2 regions of the Alcaligenes faecalis genome follow, and region 1 is predicted to be linked to the other one. Evidence: predicted binding sites of a transcription regulator. Region 1 holds the regulator's gene; the other holds the start of a gene.

Region 1 (4,544 bases):
TCAATACCTACAATCTGGGTGCTCAAACTCTGTTGCTAGGTGCCGACTCCCCCATCATTGCCGAAGGCCGAGCCTTGACCGTGCAATCCCTGGGCGGCACAGGCGCACTGAAAATCGGTGCCGACTTCCTGCAGCAACTGCTGCCCCAGTCCGAGGTTTACATCAGCGATCCCAGCTGGGAAAACCACCGTGCTCTGTTCGAGCGCGCCGGCTTCAAGGTCAACACCTACGCTTACTACGATGCCGCAACTCATGGCCTGAACTTTGACGGCATGATCGCCTCGCTGCGCACGATGCCTGCCCAGTCCATCGTGATCCTGCACGCTTGCTGCCACAACCCTACCGGCGTGGATCCCAGCATGGAACAATGGACCCAGATCGCTGAGCTGATCAAAGAGCGTCAACTGGTTCCTTTCCTGGACATCGCTTACCAAGGCTTTGGTGCCGGTCTGGAAGAAGACGCCAGCGTGGTGCGCCTGTTTGCCAAGCTGGGCCTGTCCATGTTCATCAGTTCCTCGTTCTCCAAGTCTTTCTCGCTGTACGGCGAGCGCGTTGGCGCCCTGACTCTGGTTACTTCCAGCAAGGACGAAACTTCCCGCGTGCTGAGCCAGGTCAAGCGCGTGATTCGCACCAACTACTCCAACCCGCCCACACACGGTGGCAAGGTTGTGGCCACCGTGCTGAATTCGCCTGAACTGTTTCAAACCTGGGCTACCGAACTGGCCGGCATGCGTGATCGTATCCGCGAAATGCGCGCCCAACTGGTTGCCAAGCTGAAAGAGCACGGTGCTACTCAGAACTTTGACTTCGTGCTGGAACAGCGCGGCATGTTCTCCTACTCCGGTCTGACAGCCGAACAAGTAGAACGCCTGCGCCAGGAACACGGTATTTACGCTGTCAGCAGCGGCCGTATCTGCGTGGCTGCGCTGAACAGCCAGAACATTGACGTCGTGGCCAAGGCCATCGCTCAAGTCCTGAAATAAGCAGGCTGTCCTTACCGCCCCCAACGCCCTTCTTCGGAAGGGCGTTGTCGTTCCAGCCCTTGGAGTACTACCATGACAGACGCCATTTCCCTGAACACCGAACGCCTGCTCCTGCGCCCCTGGAAAGCGACGGACCTGGAACCCTTCTTCCGCTTGAATAGCGATCCCCACGCGCTGCGCTTTTATCCAGCCACCCTGGACCGCACACAAAGTGATGCCATCGCTCACCGTAGCCAAAGCTTGATCGAAGAACATGGCTGGGGCCCGTGGGCAGTAGAACTGAAGGAAAGCGGGGCCTTCATCGGCATGGTGGGTCTGAACCGCCCGACCGCCGATCTGTACTTTCAGCCTTGCGTGGAAGTGCTTTGGCGTCTGCTGCCTGAATACTGGGGCAAAGGCTACGCCACCGAAGCAGCTCGCGCCTGCATGGACTTTGGCTTTGACGAGCTGGGCCTGGCGCAAATTGTGGCGTATACCGCCCGGTTGAACCTGCCTTCGCAAACCGTCATGCAACGCCTGGGCATGACAGAGCAAGCTGGCACCTTTGATCACCCCGGTGTAGCGGCAGGCCACAAGCTGGTACCTCATGTGCTGTACACCATGGACCGCAAGGATTGGCCCCAATCCGCCTGAGCAGCCGAAAGGGTCAAAAATTAAGCCTTTAAGGTCCTCACCGCTTGCAAAAACGCCAACTGTAACGCACAATCTTTACTGTATATATATTCAGCAGACAATACTATGACCGCCAAGCTCACTGCACGCCAACAACAAGTGCTGGACATCATCCGTTCTGAAATCGAACGGACGGGTTTCCCTCCTACTCGAGCTGAGATTGCTCAGGTGTTGGGTTTCAAATCCGCCAATGCGGCAGAGGATCATTTGAAAGCTCTGGCCCGCAAAGGCGCTATCGAATTGACTGCCGGTGCCTCGCGCGGCATACGCCTGCTCGGCACGGATACCCGCGAAAACGCAGCGCCCAGCAGCAGCGCCCTGGCCAATCTGGCTGATGCCCTCTTGCTGCCCATTATTGGTCGCGTGGCTGCCGGTAGCCCTATTCTGGCTACCGAGCATATCGAACGCGAGATTGGCGTCGCCCCTACCCTGTTCACCCAAACGCCGGATTACCTGCTGCGCGTGCGTGGCCTGAGCATGAAAGACGCCGGCATTTTTGATGGCGACCTGCTGGCCGTCAAGAAAGCCAGCGAAGCACGTAATGGGCAGATCGTGGTGGTCCGTATTGGCGACGATGTCACCGTCAAGCGCCTGTCGCGCTCCAGCAATCAGGTAGTCCTCTTGCCCGAGAATCCGGACTTTGAGCCTATCGTCGTCACCGATCCGGATTCCCTGTCTTTGGAAGGCATTGCTGTTGGTCTGATTCGTACCAGCCCACTGCATTAAGCCCTGCCTCTCTTGGTCACCCAGCCTGTTTTATAGGCTGGGTGGACCTGATAAGGAAAAACCCCATATACCGTTTGGTGCATGGGGTTTTTTATTAGTCAGGATACATGCCGCTCTGCAGATTGAAGTAGACGCAGAGCAGCGGCAGCGACGATTATAGTTACCGCTATATCTACGGCGAAGATCACTGCTGCAGTGTGTATGGGCAGTGGCCTATGCTTCTGGAACGAGTTGAACAGGCTTGCCCCCGCACAATACTGTGAGCACCACCAACAAGATCTGACTCTCTGCTTGTAATCAATATGACTGACTGCAAACACACGATCAGTCCAGCTAAAAAGCAAACAGGCCACCTTGAAATCAAGGTGGCCTGTTTTGCGTCTTACTGAAGCTAAAGCTTAGTGCTTGAAGGACTCAGAGCCAGCGCCAGCGGCACGCGTTGCTGCCAAGGCCTCAGCGGCCAGGCGAGCAACTTCTTCGTCACTCAGAGGCGTTACAGCGTCTTGCAGAGCCACTTCCAGTACGCGATCAATCCAACGCACGGGAATGATCTCCAGCGTGTTTTTCACGTTATCTGGAATATCGGCCAGGTCTTTGACGTTTTCCTCCGGAATCATCACGGTTTTGATACCGCCGCGTTGCGCTGCCAACAGCTTCTCTTTCAAGCCACCGATAGGCAGAACTTCGCCGCGCAAGGTGATTTCACCCGTCATGGCCACGTCGGCACGAACCGGAATACCCGTCAGGCTGGACACGATAGCAGTCGTGATGGCGATACCGGCCGATGGACCATCCTTGGGCGTGGCGCCTTCAGGAAAGTGCACGTGCAGGTCACGCTTTTCAAACACGCTATTGGCAATGCCCCACTTCTGGGCACGCGAACGTACGACTGTGCGAGCCGCTTCAACCGACTCTTTCATCACGTCGCCAATCGAGCCGGTGCGCAGCACATTGCCTTTACCGGGCATATCGGCCACTTCGATGGTCAGCAACTCACCGCCCACCTCAGTCCAGGCCAGACCGGTAACCAGGCCAACCTTGTTCTCTTTTTCGGCCAGGCCGAAGGAGAAACGACGTACGCCCAGATAATCGTTCAGATTCGCCGCATTCACGACCAAGGTTTCCTGAGTCAGTGTCTTGTTGCGAGCCGCACGCGTACCGGCTTGTGGATTAGCCACCAGCAGCTTGCGAACCACCTTGCGGCAGATCTTGCTGATTTCACGTTCCAGCGAACGCACACCCGCTTCACGTGTGTAGTAACGCACGATGTCGCGTACCGCGTCTTCTGTCACTTCCAGTTCACCCTCGCGCACGCCGTTGTTCTTCATCAGCTTGGGCAAGAGGTAATCGAACGCAATGCGTACCTTCTCGTCTTCGGTATAGCCGGACAGACGAATCACTTCCATACGGTCCAGCAGGGCCGGTGGAATGTTCAAGGTATTGCTGGTTGCCACGAACATCACATCGGACAAGTCGTAGTCCACTTCCAGGTAGTGATCCTGGAAGGTGTGGTTTTGTTCGGGGTCCAGAACCTCCAGCAATGCCGAGGATGGATCGCCACGGAAATCCGCGCCCATCTTGTCGATCTCGTCCAGCAGGAACAGCGGGTTACGTACACCCACCTTGCTCATGTTCTGAACAACCTTGCCGGGCATGGAGCCGATGTAGGTACGACGGTGACCGCGAATCTCGGCCTCGTCACGCACGCCACCCAAAGCCATGCGAATGAACTTGCGGTTCGTTGCCTTGGCGATGGACTGACCCAGCGAGGTTTTACCCACGCCTGGAGGGCCAACCAGACACAGAATCGGAGCCTTCAGCTTGTCGACGCGTTGCTGCACAGCCAGGTACTCGACAATGCGCTCTTTGACCTTTTCCAGACCAAAGTGATCCGCATCCAATACTTCCTCGGCGTTGCTCAAGGAGTTGTTGATACGGCTCTTTTTGCGCCAAGGCAGGCCTACCAGCGTTTCGATGTAGTTGCGCACGACCGTGGCTTCGGCTGACATCGGCGACATCAGCTTGAGCTTTTTCATTTCGGATTCGGCTTTCTTGAGCGCTTCTTTGCTCAGTTGAGCCTGTTCGATGCGTTTTTCCAGCTCTTCGACATCCGCACCGTCCTCGCCTTCGCCCAGCTCTTTCTGAATCGCCTTGACCTGCTCG
Region 2 (4,544 bases), 640 kb from region 1:
GACGTCAGTATTACAAGCCAGGGGCACTACATAAGGCAGCACTGCAAACGAAAGAAGAAATTCAAGCCGGATCGTCTTCCCAGTCACCCAATATTTGCTGCAAGATACGGCCCGAGAAGCCGCGGCTGGCCATGAAGCGATATTGTTTGGCGTAACTGCGGGGATCATCTGGGGGCGCACTGAACTTCTTGCCCCACACTTGCTTGGCCCGTTCCAGCTCGGTCGCCATCAATTCTTCTTTGATGATTTCAGTCTGCTCCACATCCACGCCATGCTGGCGCAGTTCTTGCAGAATGACCCGGGTGCCCACACGCGAGGCACGGCGGTTGACGACACTATGCGCAAAGCGCTCGTTGGACAGCCATTTCTGTTCAACCAAAGCGTCGAGCAAGGCTTCCACTTCTTCAGCACTTTCTGCATGAGGGGCCAGTCGGCGGCCCAATTCCAGGCGCGAGTATTCGCGCCGGGATAAAAAGTTCAAGGCTCTGGCTTTAAGAGACAGCCCCGGCCGTTTGGACGGGGCTTTCTTTTCCGCAGCCGGAGCATCCTCACCCGAGCTTTCTTCTACGTTTCTGCCCGCCCGTGTGGGCCGGGCAGAAAGCGCAGCAATGCGTTCCCTTTGAGCTTGTTTACGCTCCCGGATTTCCTCCGGGTCTGTCTCAAAGGGCTCATCATCGAACTCTGGGGGAAAAATCAGACTTCTCCCTCGGCCGGATCAACCACAGGAGCAGCGGCTGGGCGGCTGACAGCAGCGCTCATCAGGGCAACGCCCAGTTTTTCACGCACCTTGTTTTCGATTTCACGGGCCAGTTCGGGGCGCTCTTTCAGGAATTCACGCACATTGTCCTTACCTTGGCCAATGCGGTTGCCATCGTAGCTATACCAGGCACCGGCCTTGTCGACCACACCGGTTTGGACGCCCAGATCGATAATCTCGCCTTCGCGGGAAATACCGCTGCCGTACATGATGTCGAATTCGGTTTGCTTGAAGGGAGGCGCAACCTTGTTCTTGACCACTTTGACGCGGGTTTCGTTACCCACCATTTCGTCGCCACGCTTGATGGAACCGATACGGCGGATATCCAGACGCACAGAGGAGTAAAACTTCAGTGCGTTACCACCCGTGGTGGTTTCAGGGTTGCCGAACATGACGCCAATCTTCATACGAATCTGGTTAATGAAGATAACCATGCAATTGGCGCGCTTGATGGTCGCCGTCAATTTACGCAGGGCTTGGCTCATCAGACGAGCTTGCAGACCGGGCAAGGAATCGCCCATATCGCCTTCGATTTCAGCCTTGGGAGTCAGGGCGGCAACCGAGTCAATAACGATCAGGTCTACCGAACCCGAACGCACCAGGGCTTCGGTAATTTCCAGAGCCTGTTCACCGGTATCGGGCTGGGAGATCAGCAGATCGCCCAGGTTCACGCCCAGCTTTTGAGCGTATTGCACGTCCAGCGCGTGCTCGGCATCAATAAAAGCGCAGGTGCCTTTGAGCTTTTGCATTTCTGCAATGACTTGCAGGGTCAGCGTCGTTTTACCCGAGGACTCCGGGCCGTAAATCTCAATAACGCGACCACGTGGCAGACCACCGACGCCCAAAGCAATGTCCAGACCCAGCGAACCCGTGGAGACCACCTGGATGTCATGCTCGACGTTGTCGTCGCCATAACGCATGATCGAGCCCTTGCCGAACTGCTTTTCGATTTGCGACAGAGCGGCGGCCAGCGCTTTGGAACGTTCCGAGGCCACTGCTTTGCTGTTTTTATCGTCCATGAAAAATCCTTGACTGTGGAATGGCGCCCCAACGGACGGGCACGGCAATTAAAAATCAAACCTAATTATTGCATCAAATTATACTGTATATATACACAGATATTCAAATAAATTAGCTAGCCGCCATCGTTATCCCCTACTGACCAGCCTTACAGCCTTGTGCAACAATGCCGAACAGCCATTCAATCATCTGTTTGTGTAGGGTCATGCGCATACTCATAGCTGAAGACGACAGTATTCTCGCGGATGGACTTTCTCGCTCCTTACGCTACGAAGGCTATGCGGTCGATGTCGTGCACGATGGCGATAGCGCCGACTCGGCCTTGCAGCTGCAAAGCTTTGACCTTCTGATCCTGGATCTGGACCTGCCCAAAAAGCCCGGCCTGTCGGTGCTGCAGTCTATCCGACAGCGTCAGGACACCCTCCCCGTACTGATTCTGACAGCCAGCGACACCGTAGAACAGCGTGTGCGCGGTCTGGACCTGGGCGCGGACGACTATATGTCCAAACCCTTTGCACTGACCGAGCTGGAAGCCCGCGTACGCGCCCTGACGCGTCGCAGCACAGGCACCAGCAGCGCCTTGCTGCATCACAAACGGCTCAGCTTCGACCTGAAAGGTCGCATGGCTTATATAGACAATCAGCCCTTGGAGCTGTCCGCACGGGAAACCAGCTTGCTGGAGATTTTCCTGTCACGTAGCGGTCGCATGATCAGCAAGAACCAGTTTGTGGACCTGCTCTGTGAGTGGGGTGAGGAAGTCACCCCTAACGCCATCGAGGTCTATATCCATCGCCTGCGCAAAAAGCTGGAGCCCAGCGGCGTACGCATCCTGACTGTACGTGGTCTGGGATACTGTCTGGAACCGGAAAAACTGCGAGAAGACGCTCCAGCCTAAGGGATCGTCCATGCAGCACGCTACACCCCCGCCCAAGAACACTGCCGCGCCGGCCAAAGGCAAGCGCGTTGCACCGCGCCCGCTCATCCACAAAATCATGATCTGGATTTTCGGGCCTTTGTTTTTGCTGTGGACGGTGGGCATTGTCATTACCTATTTCATCGCCCAGCACATTGCAAATTCCCCCTACGACCGCACCTTGCGCGATCACCTGGACTTGTTGAGGGTGGAAATCAGCCACCAGGATCTGAGCCAACCCATTCATTTGTCCCACGGGGCACAGACAATCTTGCGCCAGGAAAGTCCTACGCCCACGCTGTGGCAAATCCGCGATGCCAATGGCGACCCTTTGGCCGGCAATGCCAATTTGCCGGTTCCCGACAGTTGGGGATATGACACTGACCTGCTGCGCTACCGTGACGTTGTTCTGGACGATCAAAGCTTGCGGCTGGCCTATGTCTGGGGCGGCAAGGACAAAAACAACACGCCCTTTCTGGCGGTTGCCGCCGAAACCAACGAACATAGAGCGGTGCTACACAGAGAAATTCTGATCGGGATGCTGACACCGCAATTCATTCTGGTCCCGCTGGCGGCCATGCTGGCGGGCCTGGGGTTGACACATGGCTTGGAGCCGCTGAACCTGCTGCAAGCGCGCCTGCGAGCTCGTGCGCCCGGTGACTTGTCGCCGGTGGATCAGGAGCAGGCACCTGCCGAAATCGTCCCACTGATTGATGCCATGAATGGGCTACTAGCCCAGCAGGCGCAGTTTTCAGCGACTCAAAGACAGTTTGTGGCCAATGCAGCCCACCAGTTGAAAACGCCGCTGGCGGGGATACGCACCCAGGCTGAACTGGCCCTGCGTGAACGCGACCCCAAGCAGACCGAAGCCAGCTTGCAGCAACTGGTACGCGGCACTGACCGCGCCACGCGCCTGGTCACCCAAATGCTGGCCTTGGCTCGTGCCGAGAGCAGCGATGCCCTGTATGCCCCCACCAAGCAAACCCTGGACCTGAACACGCTGACTGAATTGCATGTGGGCCAGCGGGTACCGGATGCCTTGAAGCTTGGGCTGGATCTGGGCCTGGAAAACACTAGCAAGGCCATCCTCTTGCAGGCTGACCCGGTCCTGCTCGATGAGCTGATCAACAATCTGCTGGATAACGCCCTGATCTATACCCCGGCGGGTGGCTGGATCACCATGCGTACCGGCCAGGCGCAAGACAAGGCCTGGCTGGAAATTGAAGACAACGGCCCCGGCATTCCCGCCGAACACAAGGCTCGGATTTTTGACCGTTTTTATCGCATCATGGGCAACCAGGCGGACGGCAGTGGTCTGGGACTGGCCATTGTGCGGGAGATTGCCGAGATTCACGGTGCCTCCATCGACTTCATGCCACTGACCGGGGGCCAGGAAAGCGGCTTGCGCCTACGTGTCAGTTTCCCACTGTCTTTGCCTTGGAGAGCCTGAACACATGCCCCAGACAATCACCAGTGCTGCCATCCCCAAAGCCAAGAACAAGCTGGATGCTCAAGGCCGTAAGGTTATTTTTGCCTCCGCCCTGGGCACCATGTTCGAGTGGTACGACTTCTACCTGTACGGCTCCATGGCCGCCATTCTGGCGCAACACTTCTTTTCGGCTGTTAACCCGACGGCTGGCTTCATCTTTGCGCTGCTGGCCTTTGCCGCCGGCTTTGCCGTACGCCCCTTTGGCGCGCTGCTCTTTGGCCGCATTGGCGATCGGGTGGGCCGCAAGTACACCTTTCTGATCACCATTTTGCTGATGGGACTGTCCACCTTTTTAGTCGGTGTACTACCCAGCTATGAAGCCATCGGAATTGCCGCCCCCATCATGTTGATCGTCCTGCGTCTGC

The links. Region 1 encodes LexA, which represses DNA repair genes until DNA is damaged. Its sites were predicted from a motif close to ACTGTATNNNNATACAGT; they were not measured.
Region 2: the regulator LexA is predicted to act here: its motif matches at 1,859-1,876, upstream of recA (recombinase RecA).

What each region holds. Positions count from the first base shown of each region.
Region 1 covers NZ_CP023667.1:1,364,406-1,368,949, reverse strand. The annotation lists gene CPY64_RS06285 (amino acid aminotransferase) at 1-983, shown strand, start outside; gene CPY64_RS06280 (GNAT family N-acetyltransferase) at 1,056-1,616, shown strand; gene lexA (transcriptional repressor LexA) at 1,722-2,381, shown strand; gene lon (endopeptidase La) at 2,780-4,544, opposite strand, start outside.
Region 2 covers NZ_CP023667.1:2,002,691-2,007,234, forward strand. The annotation lists gene recX (recombination regulator RecX) at 62-610, opposite strand; gene recA (recombinase RecA) at 694-1,776, opposite strand; gene CPY64_RS09365 (response regulator transcription factor) at 1,983-2,672, shown strand; gene CPY64_RS09370 (sensor histidine kinase) at 2,683-4,140, shown strand; gene CPY64_RS09375 (MFS transporter) at 4,145-4,544, shown strand, end outside.